3 regions of the Pseudomonas sp. LFM046 genome follow, and region 2 is predicted to be linked to each of the others. Evidence: predicted binding sites of a transcription regulator. Region 2 holds the regulator's gene; each other region holds the start of a gene.

Region 1 (7,055 bases), 1.3 Mb from region 2:
CACCGGGCCTTCGGCCAGCGTGTTGAGTTCGCTGTCGGTGATGATGGTGGCCATTTCGATGATGACGTCCGTGTCCGGGTTCAGGCCGGTCATTTCCAGATCGATCCAGATCAGGTTCAGGGCATTCTGCATGTTCGGTCTCCAGGGCGGGGCGCGCATTCTAGCTTAGAGCCTGCTGCTGCGGGCTGCGTGCTAAACTCGCGCGGTTTTTTTCAAGCGGACCCACCATGGCCAAACGCCAACTGACCCGCCGGCAAAGCTGGCGCATCGAGAAGATCCAGGAAGAGCGCGCGGCTCGCGCGGCCAAGCGGGAGACCCGCGCCCTCGAAGAACTCGAAGGCGGCGACCTCGGCCCCGAGCAGACGGGCCTGGTGATCGCTCACTTCGGCGTCCAGGTGGAAGTGGAAGCCCTGGAAGGCGAGCAGGCCGGCCAGATCATGCGCTGTCACCTGCGAGCCAACCTGCCGCCGCTGGTCACGGGCGACCGGGTCGTCTGGCGCTCGGGCAACCAGGGCAGCGGCGTGATCGTTGCCCAGCTGCCGCGCAGCTCGGAGCTGTGCCGTCCAGACATGCGCGGCGTACTCAAGCCGGTAGCGGCCAACGTCGATCAGATCGTCATCGTCTTCGCGCCCCTCCCCCACCCGCATGCCAACCTGATCGATCGCTACCTGGTGGCCGCCGAGCATGCCGGTATCCACCCGCTGCTGTTGCTGAACAAGGCCGACCTGGTGGATGACCAGAACGGCGCCATGCTCGACGAGCTTCTCGGCGTCTACCGCCAGTTGGGCTACCCGCTGCTGGAGGTTTCGGCGCGCGAAGGTGGCGGCATGGAAGACCTGATGGCGCGACTCGACGGCCACATCAGCGTGTTCGTCGGCCAGTCCGGGGTGGGCAAGTCGTCCCTGGTCAATAGCCTGCTTCCCGGTGTGGATACCCGGGTCGGTGCCCTTTCCGAGCTCACCGGCAAGGGCACCCACACCACCACCACCGCGCGCCTGTTCCACTTCCCCGGTGGCGGCGAGCTGATCGACTCCCCCGGCATCCGCGAATTCGGCCTGGGGCATGTCAGCCGCGACGACGTAGAGGCCGGCTTCATCGAGTTCAACGAACTGATCGGCACCTGCCGTTTCCGCGACTGCAAGCACGACCGCGAACCGGGCTGCGCCCTGCTCAAGGCCCTGGAAGACGGCCGCGTCCACCCACAGCGCATGGCCAGCTACCGGCACATCCTCGCCAGCCTGCCGCAGGACGAGTACTGAGCCCCACGCCCGCAAACGAAAAGGCCACGCATTGCGTGGCCTTTTTCATTGGACGCTGGAATCACTGCCCCTTGGGCTCGTCCATCTTCAGCACGCCGTTTTCGAAGATATTCAGCTTCTCCCGCAACTCCCGCGGTTGCACGGGCGAAGCCGGTCCGTCCGCAGGGGCCTGCGGTACCGCACCCGCCGGTGCCTGGGGCTGGGGCTGGGGCGCTTGCGGTTCGTTGGGCTTCTCGCCTTCTTCGCCCTGCACGCCCTCGATGGCCCGCTGGGCCTTCTTGGTCAGGACGATGATGTCGATTCGGCGGTTGACCGGGTTCAAGGGGTCCTTGCGATCGAACAAGGCTGACGATGCATAACCCACCACCCGCGCCACCTGCCCTTCCGGGTATCCACCGGCGATCAAGGTGCGGCGGGCGGCGTTGGCGCGACCGGCGGACAGCTCCCAGTTGCCGAAGTCGCCATCACCTGCGAATGGCTTGGCGTCGGTGTGACCGCTGATGCTGATCTTGTTCGGTACGGCTTTGATGGTCTCGGCGAGGATCAGCAGGATGTCCTCGAAATAGGGCTGCAGACGCGCGCTGCCGAGGTCGAACATGGGCCGGTTGGCAGCATCCATGATCTGGATACGCAGGCCGTCCTGGGTGATCTCGAAGAGGATCTGGTCCTTGAACTTGCGCAGTTCGGGGTTCTCTTCGACCTTGTTCTGCAGCTCTTGCAACAGCAGTTCCAGGCGCTCGCGCTCGATCTGCTCGGCCAGGGTTTCCACCTGGTTGGCATCCACCTTCTCGGTGTTCTGCGAATCCACGGTCGACTCCTGGGCGTCGGGGGCGTCCTTCAATTCGGGATTGAGGGTACGGTCAGGCGCTGGCGTCGGTGTGCCGCCCAGATCGATGACGTAGGGGCTGGCGCTCTCGGTGAAGCCGATGGGGTCCTTGAAGTAGCCGGAAATGGCTTTCTTCTGCTCCGGGGTGGCCGAAGACATCAGCCAGAGCACCAGGAAGAACGCCATCATCGCAGTGGCGAAGTCGGCGAACGCGATTTTCCACGCACCGCCGTGGTGACCGGCGGCGTAGCGTTTGACGCGCTTGACGATGATCGGCTGGTTGTTCTCCATGGCTCAGCCTTCAGCTGCCGCGTACGGCCTGCTCCAGCTCGCTGAAGCTCGGGCGATGCGCTGGGAACAGCGTCTTGCGGCCGAACTCCACCGCCAGGGACGGCGGCATGCCGGAAGCCGAGGCCACCAGGCAGGCCTTGATCGCCTCGAACACGTTCAGTTCTTCACGAGCATCGTGTTCCAGGGACACCGCCAGCGGACCGAAGAAGCCGTAGGCCGCGAGAATACCGAGGAAAGTACCCACCAGCGCTGCACCCACGTGCTGGCCGAGGGCAGCCTGCTCGGCTTCGCCCAGCATGGCCATGGTCACCACGATACCGAGCACCGCGGCGACGATACCGAAGCCCGGCAGGCCGTCAGCGATACGGTTGACCGCGTGGGCCGGGTGTTCCAGCTCTTCCTTCATGCTGGCCAGTTCCATGTCGAACAGGCCTTCGAGCTCGTGGGGCGCCATGTTGCCGGAGGACATGATGCGCAGGTAATCGCAGATGTAGGCGGTCATCCGCTCATCCTTGAGGATGCCCGGATACTTGCTGAAGATCGGGCTGGCGGCGGCGTCCTCGATGTCGGCCTCGATGGCCATCATCCCTTCACGGCGACTCTTGTTGAGGATTTCGTAGAGCAGGCGCAGCACTTCCAGGTAGAAACCGTGGGTGAAGCGCGTGCCGAACATCTTCAGCGCCTTCTTGAACACGGTCATGGTCGTGCTGCCGGGGTTGGCCTGCAGGAAGGCCCCGAGCGCGGCGCCGCCGATGATCATCACCTCGAAGGGCTGGATCAGCGCGGCAATCTTGCCGTGGGACAGGATGTACCCACCCAGCACGCTGGCGAATACGACGATGATGCCGAGAATTTTGGCCATAGGAGGAAGCTTGAAGACTCAGTAGAAAGGGTTATAAGAATCTGCCCCTTCTAATTATCGGAAATTTCGCGCCAGACTATAGCCTGTTCCGGCGAAAAGCCAGATTGGCGGCCCTACCATGTCTACCGCAAAGCCCTTGCCCCGCAGCCTTGAAGGCTGGATCAAGCACCTCGACAGCGTGCGCCTGCCGGTTCCCACCGCAGCCCATGAGAAGGTCCGCCGCGCCCTCGGTGACAGCCGCCGCTCCCTGCGCGATATCGCCGACCTGACCCAGGAAAGCCCGGCCCTTGCCCTCAGTCTGCTGCGCGAAGCCAATGCCGCCGGCAACCTGCTGAGCAGTCCGGCGGAAAGCCTGGAGGTCGCCCTTACCCGCCTGGGCCTCAAGCGCGCGGAGGTGCTGCTCAATCGCCTGCCCGCCGTCGCGGAGGAAGAGATTCCACAATCCCTGCGCCAGTTGCAGCTGATCGGCCAGCATGCCGCCCAGCAGGCCAATGGCTTGTTCGCCTTCCGACTGGCGCGCCTCTGGCAGGAAATCCACTGGTGCAGCCTGCTGTTCCTTTCGCCCCTCTGGCCGCTGCTGGCCAGCCACCCGGAGCTGTTCGACAGCTGGGAAAAGCGCGTACTGGGCGAAGGCGAAGCCGCCGCCAAGGTCGAGCGTGAACTGCTGGGCCTGCCGCTGCTGCGACTCTGCCAGGCCCTGGCCGAGCACTGGAAACTGCCGGACTGGATCATCCAGGGCTATCGCCTGTTGAGCGACGACCGCCGGCTGCTCGTGGAAGCCCTGCACATCGCCCGCGACAACGAACACCCCCTGCACCAGCAGCAACAATTGGACGCCAACCCAACGCTCAGTCGCTGGCTGACCCAGCCGGGCAACACCGTCCTACTGGCCAACGGCCTGGCAGTCTCCGCCCACGTCGGCTGGGGCGGTGGGCACAGCCTGCGCTGGCAGCGCCTCACGGGTCTGTTCATGAAGATGCCACTGGACGAGCTGCAGCAACTGGTGCACCAGCAGGCCGCACAGAGCGGGCGCAACCATGCCCGAGACGACCTCTGGCACCCCGCCCAGGCGCTGCTCTGGCCCTGGAACCAGCATCGCCTGCGCCGCGAGCCCGTGGCCGCGCCGGTTCCCACCGCCAGCGCCCTGGAAGACTGGCGCCGCCACTGCGGCGAGCTGATCCGCGACCCCAGCCCCTTTACCAACGTGGTGCAGCTTTCCGCCTGCACCCGCGATGCCCTGCAAAGCGGTGGCATGAGCCGGGTTCTGGTGATGCTGGCCGACCGCAACCACAGCCGCCTGCTCGCCCAGCAACAGGCCGGCCTGTCCAAGGAAGCCAACGGCCTGCAACTGGACCCGGGACAGAGCCAGGTGCTGCGGCGCCTGCTCGCCCAGCCCGGCCAGCTGCGCCTGGGCCCGGATAACCTGGTGCAGTTCTCGGCCCTGCTGCCGGGGCAGCTGAAAATCCTGTTCCCGGGGGACCACCTGCTGCTGCGCTCCCTCGCGGTGAACGGCCGGGTCGCCATGCTGGTGGTGGCAGATCAGGGCGGCGCGCCCTTTGCCGATTTCAGCCTGCGCGCCTTCGCCAAGACCGCCCAGTGCATCGAGCGGGCCCTCGCCAGCTTCGCCAGACGCGGTCGCTAAAGGCTACAATCCGCCACTTTTCCATTCATGGAGGCTTCCATGTCCGCCTTTTCCAACCTGCCGTTGGTAATCGAGCCCTCCGACCTGGCGCCCCTGCTGGGTGCCGGCGAGCTGATCCTGGTCGACCTCACCAGCGCCGCCCGCTACGCCGCTGGCCATATTCCGGGCGCCCGCTTCGTCGACCCGAAACGCACCCAGCTCGGCCAACCGCCAGCGCCGGGTTTGCTGCCGGCCAAAGCCGACCTGGAAGCCTTGTTCGGCGAACTCGGCCATCGCGCCGACGCCACCTATGTGGTCTATGACGACGAAGGCGGCGGCTGGGCCGGACGTTTCATCTGGCTGCTGGACGTGATCGGTCACCACCGTTACCACTACGTGAATGGTGGCCTACACGCCTGGCTGGCTGAAGGCCGGGAAACCTCGGAGACGGTGTCCACCCCGGTGGGTGGCCCGATCCCCCTGACCCTGCACGACGAACCCACTGCCACCCGCGAATACATCCAGAGCCGCCTCGGCGCCGCCGACCTGGCCATCTGGGACGCCCGCGGCCCTGGCGAATACAACGGCACCAAGGTGCTGGCGGCCAAGGGCGGGCACATCCCCGGTGCGGTCAATTTCGAGTGGACCGCCGGCATGGACCCCGCACGCGCCCTGCGCATCCGCACCGACATGGCCGAAATCCTCCAGTCCCTGGGCATCACCCCGGACAAGGAAATCGTCACCCACTGCCAGACCCACCACCGCTCCGGCTTCACCTATCTGGTGGCCAAGGCCCTGGGCTACCCGCGGGTCAAGGGCTATGCCGGCTCCTGGTCGGAGTGGGGCAATCACCCGGATACCCCTGTGGAGGCCTGAGCCTCCGGTCAACAAGGAACACCCATGAAAGAACGCCTTTTCATCATCAGCCAGTACCTGCTGCCGCATCACCTGCTGTCGCGTCTGGCCGGTTGCATCGCCGAGTGCCGCATCCGCTGGTTCAAGAACGCCTTCACCAGCTGGTTCGCCAAGCGTTACCAGGTCGACATGAGTGAAGCGCTGGTGGAAGACGTGACCGCCTACGAGCACTTCAACGCCTTCTTCACCCGCGCCCTGAAACCCGGTGCGCGCCCGCTGGACGAAACGCCCGGCGCCATTCTCTGCCCGGCCGACGGCGCCATCAGCCAGATCGGCCCGATCGAGCACGGCCGCTGCTTCCAGGCCAAGGGCCACAGTTTCAGCGTGCTGGAGCTACTGGGCGGCGACGCCGAGCGTGCCGCGGCCTTCATGGGCGGCGAGTTCGCCACCGTCTACCTGTCACCCAAGGACTACCACCGGGTGCACGCACCGCTCGCCGGAACCCTGCGGGAAATGGTCTACGTTCCCGGCCGCCTGTTCTCGGTCAACCAGAGCACCGCGGAGAACGTCCCCGAACTGTTCGCCCGCAACGAGCGGGTGGTCTGCCTCTTCGACACCGAGCGCGGTCCCATGGCCGTGGTCCTGGTTGGCGCGATGATCGTCGCCTCCGTCGAAACCGTCTGGGCCGGCCTGGTCACCCCGCCGAAGCGCGAGCTGAAGACCTTCAGCTACGACGAAGCGGCACGCGCGCCCATCCAACTGGCAAAGGGCGACGAAATCGGTCGCTTCAAGCTCGGCTCCACCGCCATCGTGCTGTTCGGACCGGACCAGGTGCGCTGGGCCGAAAGCGCCTGGCCCGGCAGCCAGGTGCGCATGGGCCAGCTGCTGGCCCTGCCCAAGGGCGCCTGACGGCAATTCCCTCCGGCCGAACCACAACGTTCGGCCGGAGTCGGATCCAAAAGGGACACCCCGCACAGCGGGACTGCCAACGCCTCTACAGCCCTGCAATGGATGGGCTGCCACTGTGCCCGGATGCTGCTAGAGTGCTGAAATTCCCACCCGCAGAACACACGAGACATCGGAGTACCCGATCCGGATGGACAACCAGAGCCCTCACCTGCTGTTGCGCGTTCCCACGCCGAGCAAGCAGAGCTTGTCCTTCTGCGACGGCACGCCTCGCGACCTGAAACACTGGATCGCCAGCCTGCCGAAGGCCAACCTCGGCGAAACCGCACGCCAGCTCTACCAAGCCCTGGCGGAGTTGAACCAGTTGGCCACCCCCAGCGAGAACCGCCTGCAGCTCCTGGAACTGATGCGCCCGGAAGTCCATTTCGTGTGCCA
Region 2 (7,055 bases):
CACCGTTGAACTTGCCCTTGCCATGGAGTTGGTCGAGCAGGTCCTCGAACTCGTCGTCGGTGATCTCGTCACCGGCACCGGCAGTGGCCACGGCAGAGGCGGCGGCATGCGCGGCGACGGCCGTTTCCGGCTCGGTGGCGCCGGCGAACTTGCCCTTGCCGTGCAATTGGTCGAGGAGCGCTTCGAACTCGTCGTCGGTGATTTCGTCGGCCTCGGTGGCAACGGGCTCAGCCGCCAGGCTGGCGCTGTCACCCAAGGCGTCGAGCAATTGCTCGAACTCGCTGTCGGTGATGTCGGCGGACGCTTCGATGGGAGCAGGCGCTTTGACGACCGGCGCCGGCGCGGCCGGAGCGACGGGCGCCGCTTCGACGCCTGCCGGTTCGGCAAGGCGCGACAAGGCGGCGAGCAATTCAGGCGTGGCGGGCGTCGGTTCGCTGCGCTCGCGCACTTCGCTGAACATCTCGTTGACCGTGTCCAGGGCCTGCAGGACCACGTCCATCAACTCGGCATCCACGCGGCGCTCGCCCTTGCGCAGGATGTCGAAGACGTTCTCGGCGATGTGGCAGCACTCCACCAGCGCATTCAGCTGGAGGAAGCCGGCACCACCCTTGACGGTATGGAAACCACGGAAGATCGCATTGAGCAGGTCCATGTCGTCCGGGCGGCTTTCCAGCTCGACCAGCTGCTCGGACAATTGCTCCAAAATCTCGCCGGCCTCTACCAGGAAGTCCTGGAGGATTTCTTCATCGGCGTCGAAGCTCATAAGCGGGGCGCTCCCTAGAACCCAAGGCTGGATAGCAGATCGTCGACGTCGTCCTGTCCGGACACCACGTCTTCCCGTATATCGGCATGGATCTGCGGACCTTCACCCCTGGAAGGATTTTTTTGTTGTTCCAGCTCGGCGCGCAGCGCGTCGTGGTCGTGCTCGATGCCGGCGTAACGGTCTACCTGGCTGGCCATCATCACCAGCTTGACCAGGTTGCTCTCCACCTCGGTCACCAGTTGGGTCACGCGCTTGATGACCTGGCCGGTGAGGTCCTGGTAGTCCTGGGCCAGCAGGATGTCGTTGAGCTTGCTGGACAGAGCATCGGTGTCGCGTTGACTGCGAGCAAGGAATTGTTCGATACGGCGAGCCAGGTCGCGGAAGCCGTCCGCGCCGATTTCCCGACGCATGAAGCGCCCCCACTCCTCACCCAGCTGCTGGGCCTCGTCACTCAGGCCGTTGAGCAGCGGCGCGCTCTCTTCCACCAGGTCCATGGTGCGGTTGGCGGCCTTCTCGGTCATGTGCACCACGTAGGACAGGCGATCAGTCGCGTCGGCGATCTGCGACATTTCCTGGGCATGGGGCAGGTGCGGGTCGATCTGGAAATTGACGATGGCGTTGTGCAGTTCGCGGGTGAGCTTGCCCACTTCCTGGTACAGACCACGATCACGGACGTGATTGAGTTCGTGGATAAGTTGCACGGCGTCGGTGAAATTGCCCTTCTCCAGGCTTTCCACCAATTCCCGCGCACGGACTTTCAGGGTCGACTCGAAGTCGCCCAACAGGGATTCATTCTGGTCCATGGTGCCCTCGCGGCCGGTGTCAGCCGTTGACGCGCTCGAAGATCTTCTCGATTTTTTCTTTCAGGACCTGAGCGGTGAAAGGCTTGACCACATAGCCGTTCACGCCGGCCTGGGCCGCCTCGATGATCTGGTCGCGTTTGGCTTCGGCAGTCACCATCAGGACCGGCAGGTGCTTCAGGCGCTCGTCGGCGCGGACGGCACGCAGCAGGTCGATGCCGGTCATCCCGGGCATGTTCCAGTCGGTCACGAGGAAATCGAAGTTGCCGCTGTGCAGCATTGGCAGGGCCGTGGTGCCGTCGTCGGCTTCGGCGGTATTGGTGAAACCCAAGTCGCGCAAGAGGTTCTTGATGATGCGTCTCATCGTCGAGAAGTCGTCAACGATGAGGATTTTCATGTTCTTGTCCAAGTCAACCTCCGTACAGTCCCAAACGCCCCTCTTGCCGGGTGCGCCGTTCTAATCTGAAAGCGGTGTGCCGTTCAGCGCGCGCGCCATTCGCCGAGCCGCGCGCGCAAACGTGCCGCGCACTGGCTATGCAACTGGCTGACCCGCGATTCGCTGACCCCCAGCACTTCACCGATTTCCTTCAAGTTCAGTTCTTCGTCGTAATACAGCGCCAGCACCAGGCGCTCACGCTCCGGCAGGTTCGCGATGGCATCGGCCAGCGCGGCCTGGAAGCGGTTTTCTTCCAGATCTTGGGAAGGTGAGATTTGGGTGACACCGGCGTCCTCGTGCACGCCGCCATGCTCCCCTTCCTGCAACAGGTCGTCGAAGCTGAACAGGCGGCTGCCCAAGGTGTCGCTCAGGATGCCGTAGTAGTCTTCGAGACTCAATTCAAGTTCGGCAGCAACTTCCTGATCTTTAGCGTCACGTCCCGTTCGCGCTTCGATTGCACGAATCGCGTCGCTCACCATGCGGGTATTGCGGTGCACCGAGCGCGGCGCCCAATCGCCCTTGCGGACCTCGTCCAGCATGGCTCCGCGAATGCGGATGCCCGCGTAGGTTTCGAAGCTGGCGCCCTTGCTGCCGTCGTATTTCTTCGAGGCTTCGAGCAAGCCGATCATCCCGGACTGCATCAGGTCTTCCACCTGTACGCTGGCCGGCAGGCGCGCAAGCAGGTGATAAGCGATGCGCTTGACCAGCGGGGCATACCGCTCGATCAGCTCATGTTGCGAATCCCTTCCTTGTGCCTTGCCGTACATACGCAGTCCAGTAGCGGGTGTCATACAGGCGATTCCGCGGAGGGCTGTCTGACCAGCCGCTCGACGAAGAACTCCAGGTGGCCCCGCGGATTGGCCGGCAGCGGCCAGCTGTCGACCTTCTGCGCGATGGCCTTGAAGGCCAGCGAGCATTTCGAGCGCGGGAAGGCTTCATAGACCGCGCGCTGCTTCTGCACGGCCTTGCGGACCGACTCGTCGTAGGGGACAGCGCCAACGTACTGCAGCGCGACGTCCAGGAAACGGTCGGTGACCTTGGTCAGCTTGGCGAAGAGGTTGCGACCTTCCTGCGGGCTGTGGGCCATGTTGGCCAGCACGCGGAAGCGGTTCATGCCGTAGTCGCGGTTGAGCAGTTTGATCAGCGCGTAGGCGTCGGTGATGGAGGTGGGCTCATCGCAGACCACCACGATCACTTCCTGAGCCGCGCGGACGAAGCTGACCACGGAGTCGCCGATGCCGGCGGCGGTGTCGATCACCAGCACGTCGAGGTTGTCGCTGATTTCACTGAATGCCTGGATCAGGCCAGCGTGCTGCATGGGCGACAGCTGGACCATGCTCTGGGTGCCGGAGGCGGCCGGGACGATGCGAATGCCCCCCGGTCCCTGCAACAGCACGTCGCGCAGGTCGCACTCGCCATTGATCACGTCGGCCAGGGTGCGTTTGGCGGTCAGGCCGAGGAGAACGTCGACGTTGGCCAGACCGAGGTCCGCGTCCAACAACATGACGCGGCGGCCGAGATCGGCCAGGGCCAGCGAAAGGTTCACCGACACGTTGGTCTTGCCGACGCCACCCTTGCCGCCGGTCACCGCGATCACCTGTACGGGATGCATACTACCCATTTCAAATACCTTGCCTTAGGTCGACTGGGCCATTTGGCTGTCTAGCACCACCCACTCCGGGGCGGTTGTCAATTCTTCAACCGGCGCGCCGCGCCGGATTCTGGTAGAGCCCGGCGAACAGGTCGGCCATGGCTTCCTCGCTCGGGTCTTCCGGTGCCTGGAGGCTGACCGCACGACTCACGAGCTGGTGGCTGCGGGGAACCTGCAGATCATCCGGGATTCGCGGCCCATCGGCCAGATAGGCTACCGGGAGATGCTGGCCGATAGCCAGCCCCAGAACTTCACCCAGGCTGACCGCTTCGTCCGCCTTGGTGATGATGCAACCGGCCAGACCGCAACGCTTGTAGCTGTGGTAGGCCGCCTTGAGCACCTGGCTCTGACTGGTGGCGGCCATGACCAGGTAATTCTTCGCATTTATCGCCCGGCTTGCCAGCGATTCCAGCTGCATGGCGAGGGCTGGATCATTGGCCGGCAGACCAGCGGTATCGATCAGCACCACACGCTTGCGAATCAGGGGCGCCAGGGCCTGGACCAGGGACTGGCCCGGGTCCACCTGGGTGACCGACACGTTGAGGATGCGGCCCAGGGTCTTGAGCTGTTCCTGAGCGCCGATGCGGAAGCTGTCCATGCTCACCAGGGCGACGCTCTGGGCGCCGTATTTGAGCACGTAGCGCGCAGCCAGCTTGGCCAGGGTGGTGGTCTTGCCCATGCCGGCCGGGCCGACCAGGGCGATCACCCCGCCCTCTTCCAGCGGCTCGACCTTCGGCGTACGGATGGCATGGGCCAGGTGCGCCAGCAGCATGCGCCAGGCCTGGCGCGGATCCTTGACGCTGGCCACCTTGTCCAGCAGGACGCGGCCGAGATCAGCCGGCAGCCCCATGCGCTGCAGGCGGCGCCAGAGGCTGGCTTGCTGCGGACGACGGCTCTGCATCTGGCTCCAGGCGATGGAACCCAGCTGCACTTCGATCAGTTCGCGCAGGCCGCTCAACTCGAAGCGCATGGCGTCCAGGGCAGCCTGGTCCACGGCGGCGGGCTTCGGTGCTGCGACCGGCTCCACCGGGCGCGGTACCGGGCGTGGACGGCTCATGGCGGCGACCAGGGCGGCTTCCGGCAGCTCCGACTCGATGGCCGTCAGGGGCTCACCGGCGAACAATTGACGGTCCTTGCCGGCATCGGCCTGGGCGCGGGTGGTCAGCTCGGCCTGGGCTTCGGCGATGCGCGCCTGGGTCTTGCGCAGTTCGGCTTCGAGCGCCGGGTTCGGCTTGCTCGGCGCCGGGGCGGGCAGCGGGTAGTCCAGCGCAGCGGTCAGCTCGACGCCGCCGGCAACCCGGCGATTGCCGATGATGGCGGCATCCGCACCCAGTTCATCACGCACCAACTTCATGGCTTGACGCATATCGGCGGCGAAGAAGCGTTTGACCTGCATGGTCCTTGACCTCGGTTAGTTCTGCCCCACAGTCGAAACTATGGTGACCTGCTTGTTGTCCGGTATTTCCTGGTAGGCCAGTACGTGCATGGTTGGCACGGCGAGCCTTGCGAAGCGCGACATCATCGCCCGGATCGGCCCGGCCACCAGCAGGATCGCCTGCTTGCCGAGCATTTCCTGGCGCTGCGCCGCTTCCACCAGGGAACGTTGCAGCTTCTCGGCCATTCCGGGTTCGAGGAGAACGCCATCTTCCGAACCTTGTCCGGCCTTCTGCAGGCTATTCAGCAATATCTGTTCCAACCTGGGTTCCAGAGTGATCACAGGCAGCTCCGGCTCTAGTCCCACAATGCTTTGCACGATTGCGCGGCACAGCGAGACGCGCACCGCCGCCACCAGCGCGGCGGGATCTTGACTCTTGGGTGCGACGTTGGCGATGGCCTCGGCGATGGTGCGGATGTCCCGCACCGGCACCTGCTCCTGCAGCAGCGCCTGGAGCACCTTGAGCAGGGTGGACAGGGAAACCATGCCCGGCACCAGCTCTTCGGCCAGGCGCGGAGAGCTCTTGGCCAGGTTCTGCATCAGTTGCTGGACTTCTTCATGGCCCAGCAGCTCGTGGGCATGCTTGTGCAGTACCTGGTTGAGGTGGGTGGCGACCACGGTGCTGGCATCCACCACCGTGTAGCCAAGGGACTGCGCCTGGTCGCGCTGGCTGGCATCGATCCACACGGCTTCCAGACCGAACGCCGGATCCTTGGCGGCGACACCATTGAGGGTGCCGAACACCTGGCCGGGGTTGATCGCCAGTTCGCGGTCCGGATAGACCTCCGCCTCGGCCACGCTGACGCCCATGAGGGTCAGGCGATAGGCATTGGGCAGCAGGTCGAGGTTGTCGCGGATATGCACCGAGGGCATCAGGAAGCCCATCTCCTGGGACAGCTTCTTGCGAACCCCCTTGATCCGCGCGAGCAGTTGGCCGCCCTGGTTGCGGTCCACCAGCGGGATCAGGCGATAGCCGACTTCCAGGCCCACCAGGTCCACCGGGGTCACGTCATCCCAGCCCAGCTCCTTGGTTTCCTGGGCGCGCTGGGCGGGCAGCAGTTCCTGCTGACGCTTCTCTTCCTGGACCGCCTCTTCCTTGACCTTGTTCTGCTTCTGCCAGATCCAGTAGGCGCCGCCCGCAGCCACCAGGCCCAGGCCGACGAAGGACACATGGGGCATGCCCGGCACCAGGCCCATGGCGATGAGGATGGCGGCGGACACGGCCAGGGCCTTGGGCGAGGCGAACATCTGGCGGTTGACCTGCTGGCCCATGTCCTCGGAGGTGGACACCCGGGTGACCATGATGGCGGCAGCGGTCGACAGCAGCAGCGAGGGGAGCTGCGCCACCAGACCGTCACCGATGGTCAGCAGGGAGTAGATCCGGCCAGCGTCGGAGAAGCTCATGCCGTGCTGCAGCATGCCGATGGCCATGCCACCCAGCAGGTTGATGAAGAGGATCAGCAGGCCGGCGATGGCGTCACCACGGACGAACTTGCTGGCACCGTCCATGGAGCCGTAGAAGTCGGCTTCCTGGGAGACTTCGGTCCGGCGCTTCTTGGCCTCGGCCTGGTCGATCAGGCCGGCGTTGAGGTCGGCGTCGATGGCCATCTGCTTGCCGGGCATGGCGTCCAGGGTGAATCGCGCGCTCACTTCGGAGATACGCCCGGCACCCTTGGTGACCACCACGAAGTTGATGATCATGAGGATCGCGAAGACCACGGCACCGACGACGTAGTTGCCGCCCACCACCACTTCACCGAAGGCCTGGATCACCTTGCCCGCGGCGTCGTGGCCGTCCTGGCCGTGGAGCAGCACCACGCGGGTGGACGCGACGTTCAGCGCCAGGCGCAACAGGGTGGCCACCAGCAGGATGGTGGGGAAGACCGCGAAGTCCAGCGGGCGCATGGCGTACACGCAGACCAGCAGCACGACGATGGACAGCGCGATGTTGAAGGTGAAGAAGACGTCCA
Region 3 (7,055 bases), 1.5 Mb from region 2:
CCGCGCCCGGCACCGAACCGGTGTGGGCCGAAGAGTTCAAGGTGCAGTGGATCGAGCGTTTCGGCGTCACCATCCACCTGGCCCTGGACGGCATCTCCATCCTGATGATCGTCCTCACCGGCCTGTTGGGCGTGCTGTCCGTACTCTGCTCCTGGCGTGAGATCCAGAACCGCGTCGGCTTCTTCCACCTCAACCTGATGTGGATCCTCGGCGGCGTGGTTGGCGTGTTCCTCGCGATCGACCTGTTCCTGTTCTTCTTCTTCTGGGAAATGATGCTGGTGCCGATGTACTTCCTCATCGCGCTCTGGGGTCATAGCGGCAGCAAGGGCAAGACCCGCATCACCGCCGCCACCAAGTTCTTCATCTATACCCAGGCCAGCGGCCTGATCATGCTGGTGGCCATCCTCGGCCTGGTACTGGTGAACTACAGCAACACCGGCGTGCTGACCTTCAACTACGCCGACCTGCTGAAAGCCCAACTCGCCCCCGGTACCGAGTACCTGCTGATGCTCGGCTTCTTCGCCGCCTTCGCGGTGAAGTTCCCGGTGGTGCCGGTGCACTCCTGGCTGCCCGATGCCCACGCCCAGGCCCCGACCGCGGGTTCCGTGGACCTCGCCGGCATCCTGCTGAAGACCGCCGCCTACGGCATGATCCGCTTCGCCCTGCCGCTGTTCCCCAACGCCTCGGCCGAGTTCGCGCCCATCGCCCAGTGGCTTGGCGTGTTCGCCATCGTCTACGGTGCCCTGCTGTCCTTCGCCCAGACCGACATCAAGCGCCTGGTGGCCTACTCCAGCGTGTCCCACATGGGCTTCGTGCTGATCGCCATCTACTCCGGCAGCCAGATCGCGCTGCAGGGTGCGGTGGTCCAGATGATCGCCCACGGCCTCTCCGCTGCCGCACTCTTTATCCTGTGTGGCCAGCTCTACGAGCGCCTGCACACCCGTGACATGCGCGAGATGGGTGGTATCTGGCATCGCATGCCCTACCTGCCCGGCGTCAGCCTGTTCTTCGCCGCCGCCGCCCTGGGCCTGCCGGGTACCGGCAACTTCGTGGGTGAGTTCCTGATCCTGGTCGGATCCTTCCAGCAAGTGCCCTGGATTGCCGTACTGGCCTCCACCGGCCTGGTCTTCGGCTCCGTCTACTCGCTGATCATGATCCACCGCGCCTACTTCGGCCCGGGCAAGAACGAGAACACCTACGAAGGCCTGAGATACCGCGAGCTGATCATGGTCATGGGCCTTGCCGGCCTGCTGGTCCTGCTCGGCATCTACCCGCAACCGGTGCTGGATACCTCCGCTGCAAGCATGCATGGCGTGCACCAGTGGCTGGACTCCGCCGTCAATCAACTCGTTGCCCGGTAAGCAGCTCATGGAATTCACGACTCAACACTTCATCGCCCTGCTACCGCTGCTGGTGACCAGCGCCACGATCGTGGCGGTCATGCTGGCCATCGCTTGGAAGCGCCACCACTCCTGGACCTTCGGCCTCTCGGTCATTGGTCTCAACCTGGCCCTGGTTTCCATCCTGCCGGCCCTCAAGGTCACCCCGCTGGCGGTCACCCCGCTGATGATGGTGGACAACTTCGGCTGCTACTACATGGCCCTCGTCCTGGCGGCCACCCTCGCCTGCGTGACCCTGACTCACGCTTACCTGGGTGGTGAGTCCGGCAAGGGCTATCCGGGCAACCGCGAAGAGATGTACCTGCTGATCCTCCTCGCCGCCGCCGGCGGTCTGGTGCTGGTTACCGCGCAGCACTTGGCCGGCCTGTTCATCGGCCTGGAACTGCTGTCGGTGCCGGTCTACGGCCTGGTGGCGTACGCCTTCTTCAACAAGCGCTCCCTGGAAGCCGGCATCAAATACATGGTGCTGTCCGCCGCGGGCTCCGCCTTCCTGCTGTTCGGTATGGCGCTGCTCTACGCCGATGCCGGCAGCATGAGCTTCACTGAACTGGGCAGCCGTCTGGCCGCCGCCGGTAGCCCGGGCGTGCTGTCCCAACTGGGCATCGGCATGATGCTGATCGGCCTGGCGTTCAAGCTGTCCCTGGTGCCGTTCCACCTCTGGACCCCGGACGTGTACGAAGGCGCCCCGGCGCCGGTGGCCGCCTTCCTGGCCACTGCCAGCAAGGTCGCCGTGTTCGCCGTGCTGCTGCGTCTGTACCAGCTCTCCCCGGCCACTGCCGGCGGCTGGATGAACGACCTGCTGACCGTGATCGCCATCGCCTCCATCCTGTTCGGCAACCTGCTGGCACTGGTGCAGAACAACCTCAAGCGTCTGCTCGGCTACTCCTCCATCGCCCACTTCGGCTACCTGCTGGTGGCACTGATCGCGAGCAAGGGCCTGGCCGTGGAGGCCATCGGCGTCTACCTGGCCACCTACGTGCTGACCAGCCTCGGCGCCTTCGGTGTGGTGACCCTGATGTCCACCCCCTACAGCGGCCGTGACTGCGACGCCCTGTACGAGTACCGCGGCCTGTTCTGGCGCCGTCCGTACCTGACCGCCGTACTCACCGTGATGATGCTGTCCCTGGCCGGCATCCCGCTGACCGCTGGCTTCATCGGCAAGTTCTTCGTGATCGCTGCCGGTGTGCAGTCCGGCCTCTGGTGGTTGCTGGGCGCCATGGTCCTGGGTAGCGCCATCGGCGTGTTCTACTACCTGCGCGTCATGGTCACCCTGTTCCTGGTGGAGCCGAACCTGCGCCGCCACGACGCCGACATGCACTGGGCCCAGCGCGCCGGCGGCATCATGCTGCTGTTCGTTGCCCTGCTGGCCTTCGTCCTCGGTGTCTACCCGCAGCCGCTGCTGGACCTGGTCCAGCACTCCGGCCTGGTGGCCCTGGCCAACTAAGGCGAAGCCCGAGAAACAAGAAACCCGGCCAAGTGCCGGGTTTTTTGTGGGCGTCATTTCCACCAGCGGGTGCCAAGTAGGTTGGCGCTGAGCGAAGCCCAACAAGGCGACGCTTGCGTCGCCCAAGGCCTCGCAGGCTCGGCACCAACCTAGGTCGAAGACGTGCCTTACCGCCGGCCAGGGCTCGCGCGGCTCAGAGCACCATCGCCGCCACCCAGCCAAACGCCAGCAACGGCAGGTTGTAGTGCAGGAAGGTGGGCACCACGGTGTCCCAGATGTGGTTGTGCTGGCCGTCCACGTTGAGGCCGGCGGTCGGGCCCAGCGTGGAGTCGGACGCTGGTGAACCGGCATCGCCAAGGGCACCAGCGGTGCCGACGATGCTGACGATGGCCAGCGGGCTGAAGTCCAGTTGCACGCAAAGCGGCACGAAGATGGCCGCGATGATGGGCACGGTGGAGAAGGATGAGCCGATGCCCATGGTCACCAGCAGGCCCACCAGCAGCATCAACAGGGCGCCGAGTGCCTTGCTGTGGCCGATCCATCCCGCTGAGGCGTCCACCAGCGTGGCCACCTGGCCGGTCTCGCGCATCACCTCGGCGAATCCCGAGGCGGCGATCATGATGAAGCCGATCATGGCCATCATCTTCATGCCTTCGGTAAAGAGGTCATCCGCCTCCTTCCAGCGCACCACGCCCGATAGCGAAAAGATCACGAAGCCCAGCAGCGCGCCGATGATCATCGAGTCCAGCCACAACTGCATCGCAAAGGCCACCAGGATCGCGACGCCTGCTACACCGAGGCTCAATGGGTTGTAGGCGATGCTCACCTGCTCCGCCTGAGCGATCCGTTCCAGGTCATAAACACGCTTGCGACGGTAGCTGACGAACACCGCGATCAGCAGCCCCGCCACCATTCCCATTGCCGGTATCAACATGGCTTCGGTGACACTCACGCCGGTAACGTCGACGCCACTTTTCACCACATTCGCCAGCAGGATTTCGTTCAGGAAGATGTTGCCGAAGCCCACCGGCAGGAACATGTACGGGGTGATCAGGCCGAAGGTAATCACGCAAGCGATCAGTCGGCGGTCGATGGCCAGGCGCGTCAGCACATACAGAAGAGGCGGCACCAGCAGCGGGATGAACGCGATGTGGATCGGCAGGATGTTCTGCGAGGAAATGGCCACGCACAGCAGCAACGCCACCAGCAGCCATTTCAGGAAACCACCGCCATTGGCCTCCTGCCGGCCCACCAGGGCCAGGGCCTTGTCCGCCAGCGCGTGAGCCAGGCCGGAGCGCGCAATGGCCACGGCGAAAGCCCCGAGCAGCGCGTAGGACAGCGCCACGGTCGCCCCACCGCCAAGCCCCTTGTTGAAGGCCGCCAGCGAGCCCTCGATACCCAGGCCGCCGACCATTCCACCCACCACGGCGCCAATGATCAGCGCCACCACCACATGCACTCGGCACAGGCTGAGAATCAGCATGATCCCCACCGCCGCCACAACCGCATTCATTGCCTCTCCTCAGGGTTCCAGACCACGCCAGCCGCGGCTTTTCCGCGAAAAAAAGCGCGCACTCTGCCGAAACCGACCCCCTCTGTCAAAAGCGTTCAGAATATTGGGCGGATTGTGCACAATTCTTGCCTGCAAATTGCGCCCTCGTGCATTTCGCACGGCTATTCGTGGTCCTCGCGTCAAGGAATTGCCGCCCGCGCCGACAACGAATGAAGTACCGACGAGAGAGAAGGAAGCCCCAATGCCGTTCAATCGCCTGTCCATCCAGTGGAAGATCACCCTGCTGGCCGGCCTCTGCCTGTTGGCCATCGTGACCCTGCTGATCGGATCGTCCCTGTATCAGGCCAAGCGCAGTGCCGAGTTGGTGAAAGCCGACAGCAGCCAGATGCTCGACCAGAGCGCGCGCCTGCGCCTGCAAGCCCGGGCGGAGCTGCAGGCCATCCGCATCCAGCGCTACTTCATGGACAACTACCAGTACGGCAAGGGCTTCTCCCGTCAGGTCCTGTTCCTCAAGGAACAGGCGGAAAAACGCTTCCTCGATGCCTTCGACCTGCGCGAGGACTTGACCCGCCAGGTCCGCACCAGCCTGGAAGCCAACCCGGAAATCCTGGGCCTCTACCTGGTCTTCGAGCCCAACGCCCTGGACGGCAAGGACGAACTCTTCGCCGGCCAGGCGGAACTGGGCAGCAACGACAAGGGCCGTTTCTCCCTCTATTGGTCGCAACCCTCCCCCGGCAAGCTGGAATCCGAATCCATGACCGAATCGCTGCTGGCCGACAGCAGCATCGGCCCCAGCGGCGCCCCCTACAACGCGTGGTACACCTGCCCGATGAAGACCGGCCAGGCCTGCGTACTGGACCCGTACTTCGACACTGTCGGCGGCAAGAAGACCCTGATGACCAGCATCGCCTTCCCGCTGCAACTCAACGGCAAGGCCGTGGGTGTCATGGGTCTGGATATCAGCCTGGAACGCCTGCAGCAGCTCAGCATGTCCGGTAACCGCGAGCTGTACGACGGCAATGGCCACGTCAGCATTCTCAGCCCCGCCGGCCTGCTCGCCGGCCACAGCCGCGACGCCGGCCTGCTCAGCGCCAAGCTGGACAAAGCCTTCGGCGAGGACGCCGGGGAACTGTCCGCCAACCTCCAGGCCGGCAAGGCAGCGGAAATGGACCACAACGGCATGCTGCGGGTCATGGAGCCCTTCAAGCCGATTCCCACTGCGGCGCCCTGGAGCGTGCTGCTGGAAGTCCCCGAGAAGGTGCTGCTCGCCCCAGCCCTGGAACTGGACGCCAAGCTTGACCAGCAGAACCACACCGCAAACTTTGTTGGCCTGCTGATCGGCCTTGCCGCCGCCATCGCCGGCCTGCTGCTGGTGTGGCTCACCGCCCGCGGCGTGACCCGGCCGATCCAGGGCGTCGCCGCCATGCTCCGCGACATCGCCAGCGGCGAGGGCGACCTCACCCGCCGCCTCGACTACGCCCGTCAGGACGAACTGGGCGAGCTGGCCGGCTGGTTCAACCGCTTCCTCGACAAGCTCCAGCCGATCATCGCCGACGTCAAACGTTCGGTGCAGGACGCCCGCAGCACCGCCGACCAGTCCGCCGCCATCGCCAGCCAGACCAGCGCCGGCATGCAGCAGCAGTACCGCGAAGTCGACCAGGTGGCCACCGCCTCCCACGAGATGAGCGCCACCGCCCAGGACGTCGCGCGCAGCGCCGCGCAGGCCGCCGACGCCGCCCGGGGCGCCGACCAGGCGACCCGCGAGGGCCTCGGCGTGATCGGCCGCACCACCAGCGCCATCGAGCAACTGGCCAGCGAGATGAACGTCGCCATGGAGGAGGTGCAGGCCCTGGCCAGCAGCAGCGAGCAGATCGGCTCGGTGCTCGAGGTGATCCGCGCCATCGCCGAGCAGACCAACCTGCTGGCGCTCAACGCCGCCATCGAGGCGGCCCGCGCCGGCGAGGCCGGGCGCGGTTTCGCCGTGGTCGCCGACGAGGTGCGCAACCTGGCCAAGCGCACCCAGGACTCGGTGGAGGAGATCCGCCAGGTGATCGAAGGCCTGCAGCACGGCACCCGCGAGGTGGTCGGCTCGATGCACAGCAGCCACCGCCAGGCCCAGGGCAGCGTCGCGCAGGTCGAGCAGGCGGTGGCGGCCTTGCAGCGCATCGGCGACGCGGTGACCGTGATCACCGACATGAACCTGCAGATCGCCAGCGCCGCCGAGGAGCAGAGCGCGGTGGCCGAGGAGATCAACCGCAACGTCGCGGCGATCCGCGACGTCACCGAATCCCTCTCCGGCCAGGCCGAGGAATCGGCGCAGGTCAGCCAGGCGCTGAACCGCCTGGCCAACCACCAGCAGGGGCTGATGCAGCAGTTCCGCGCCTGAGCCGCGGAACGGCAGGGGAATCGCCTGGCTCCTCGCCCAGACGTAGGGTGGATGTCGCTTTTTACATCCACCTTCGTCGCCCGGCCCAGCGCCGATGGTGGGTCGGTGAAGCGTGACCCACCCTACGCCTGTAGGGACCTCCGACTGCCCTCTCCCCCAACCCCTCTCCCGCACGCGGGCGAGGGGTGACTCGCGCCGGCGCCTCCGTGCCATCCGGCTGACGGGGGCATGGCTCTTCGTAGGATGGGTAGAGCGGAGCGAAACCCACCGGCGGAGGTGATGGGGATCGCACCCTCTGCTGAGCAGCACGCA

Evidence for each region. The regulator FliA, encoded in region 2, starts transcription of late flagellar genes. The targets are predictions, from matches to a motif close to CTAAAGTTTNNNNNNNNNNNGCCGNTAA.
Region 1: the regulator FliA is predicted to act here: its motif matches at 3,293-3,320, upstream of motA (flagellar motor stator protein MotA).
Region 3: the regulator FliA is predicted to act here: its motif matches at 4,536-4,563, upstream of TQ98_RS11490 (methyl-accepting chemotaxis protein).

The regions. Positions count from the first base shown of each region.
Region 1 covers NZ_JYKO02000001.1:5,274,500-5,281,554, forward strand. Annotated here, with positions in the region: gene orn (oligoribonuclease) at 1-132, opposite strand, end outside; gene rsgA (small ribosomal subunit biogenesis GTPase RsgA) at 228-1,259, shown strand; gene motB (flagellar motor protein MotB) at 1,321-2,376, opposite strand; gene motA (flagellar motor stator protein MotA) at 2,387-3,238, opposite strand; gene TQ98_RS24315 (HDOD domain-containing protein) at 3,357-4,880, shown strand; gene rhdA (thiosulfate sulfurtransferase) at 4,920-5,735, shown strand; gene asd (archaetidylserine decarboxylase) at 5,760-6,623, shown strand; gene TQ98_RS24330 (hypothetical protein) at 6,811-7,055, shown strand, end outside.
Region 2 covers NZ_JYKO02000001.1:4,011,240-4,018,294, forward strand. Annotated here, with positions in the region: gene TQ98_RS18545 (chemotaxis protein CheA) at 1-763, opposite strand, end outside; gene TQ98_RS18550 (protein phosphatase CheZ) at 778-1,566, opposite strand; gene TQ98_RS18555 (chemotaxis response regulator CheY) at 1,586-1,960, opposite strand; gene fliA (RNA polymerase sigma factor FliA) at 2,044-2,790, opposite strand; gene fleN (flagellar synthesis regulator FleN) at 2,787-3,620, opposite strand; gene flhF (flagellar biosynthesis protein FlhF) at 3,697-5,046, opposite strand; gene flhA (flagellar biosynthesis protein FlhA) at 5,062-7,055, opposite strand, start outside.
Region 3 covers NZ_JYKO02000001.1:2,482,085-2,489,139, reverse strand. Annotated here, with positions in the region: gene nuoM (NADH-quinone oxidoreductase subunit M) at 1-1,361, shown strand, start outside; gene nuoN (NADH-quinone oxidoreductase subunit NuoN) at 1,369-2,844, shown strand; gene TQ98_RS11495 (Na+/H+ antiporter NhaC family protein) at 3,038-4,357, opposite strand; gene TQ98_RS11490 (methyl-accepting chemotaxis protein) at 4,599-6,743, shown strand.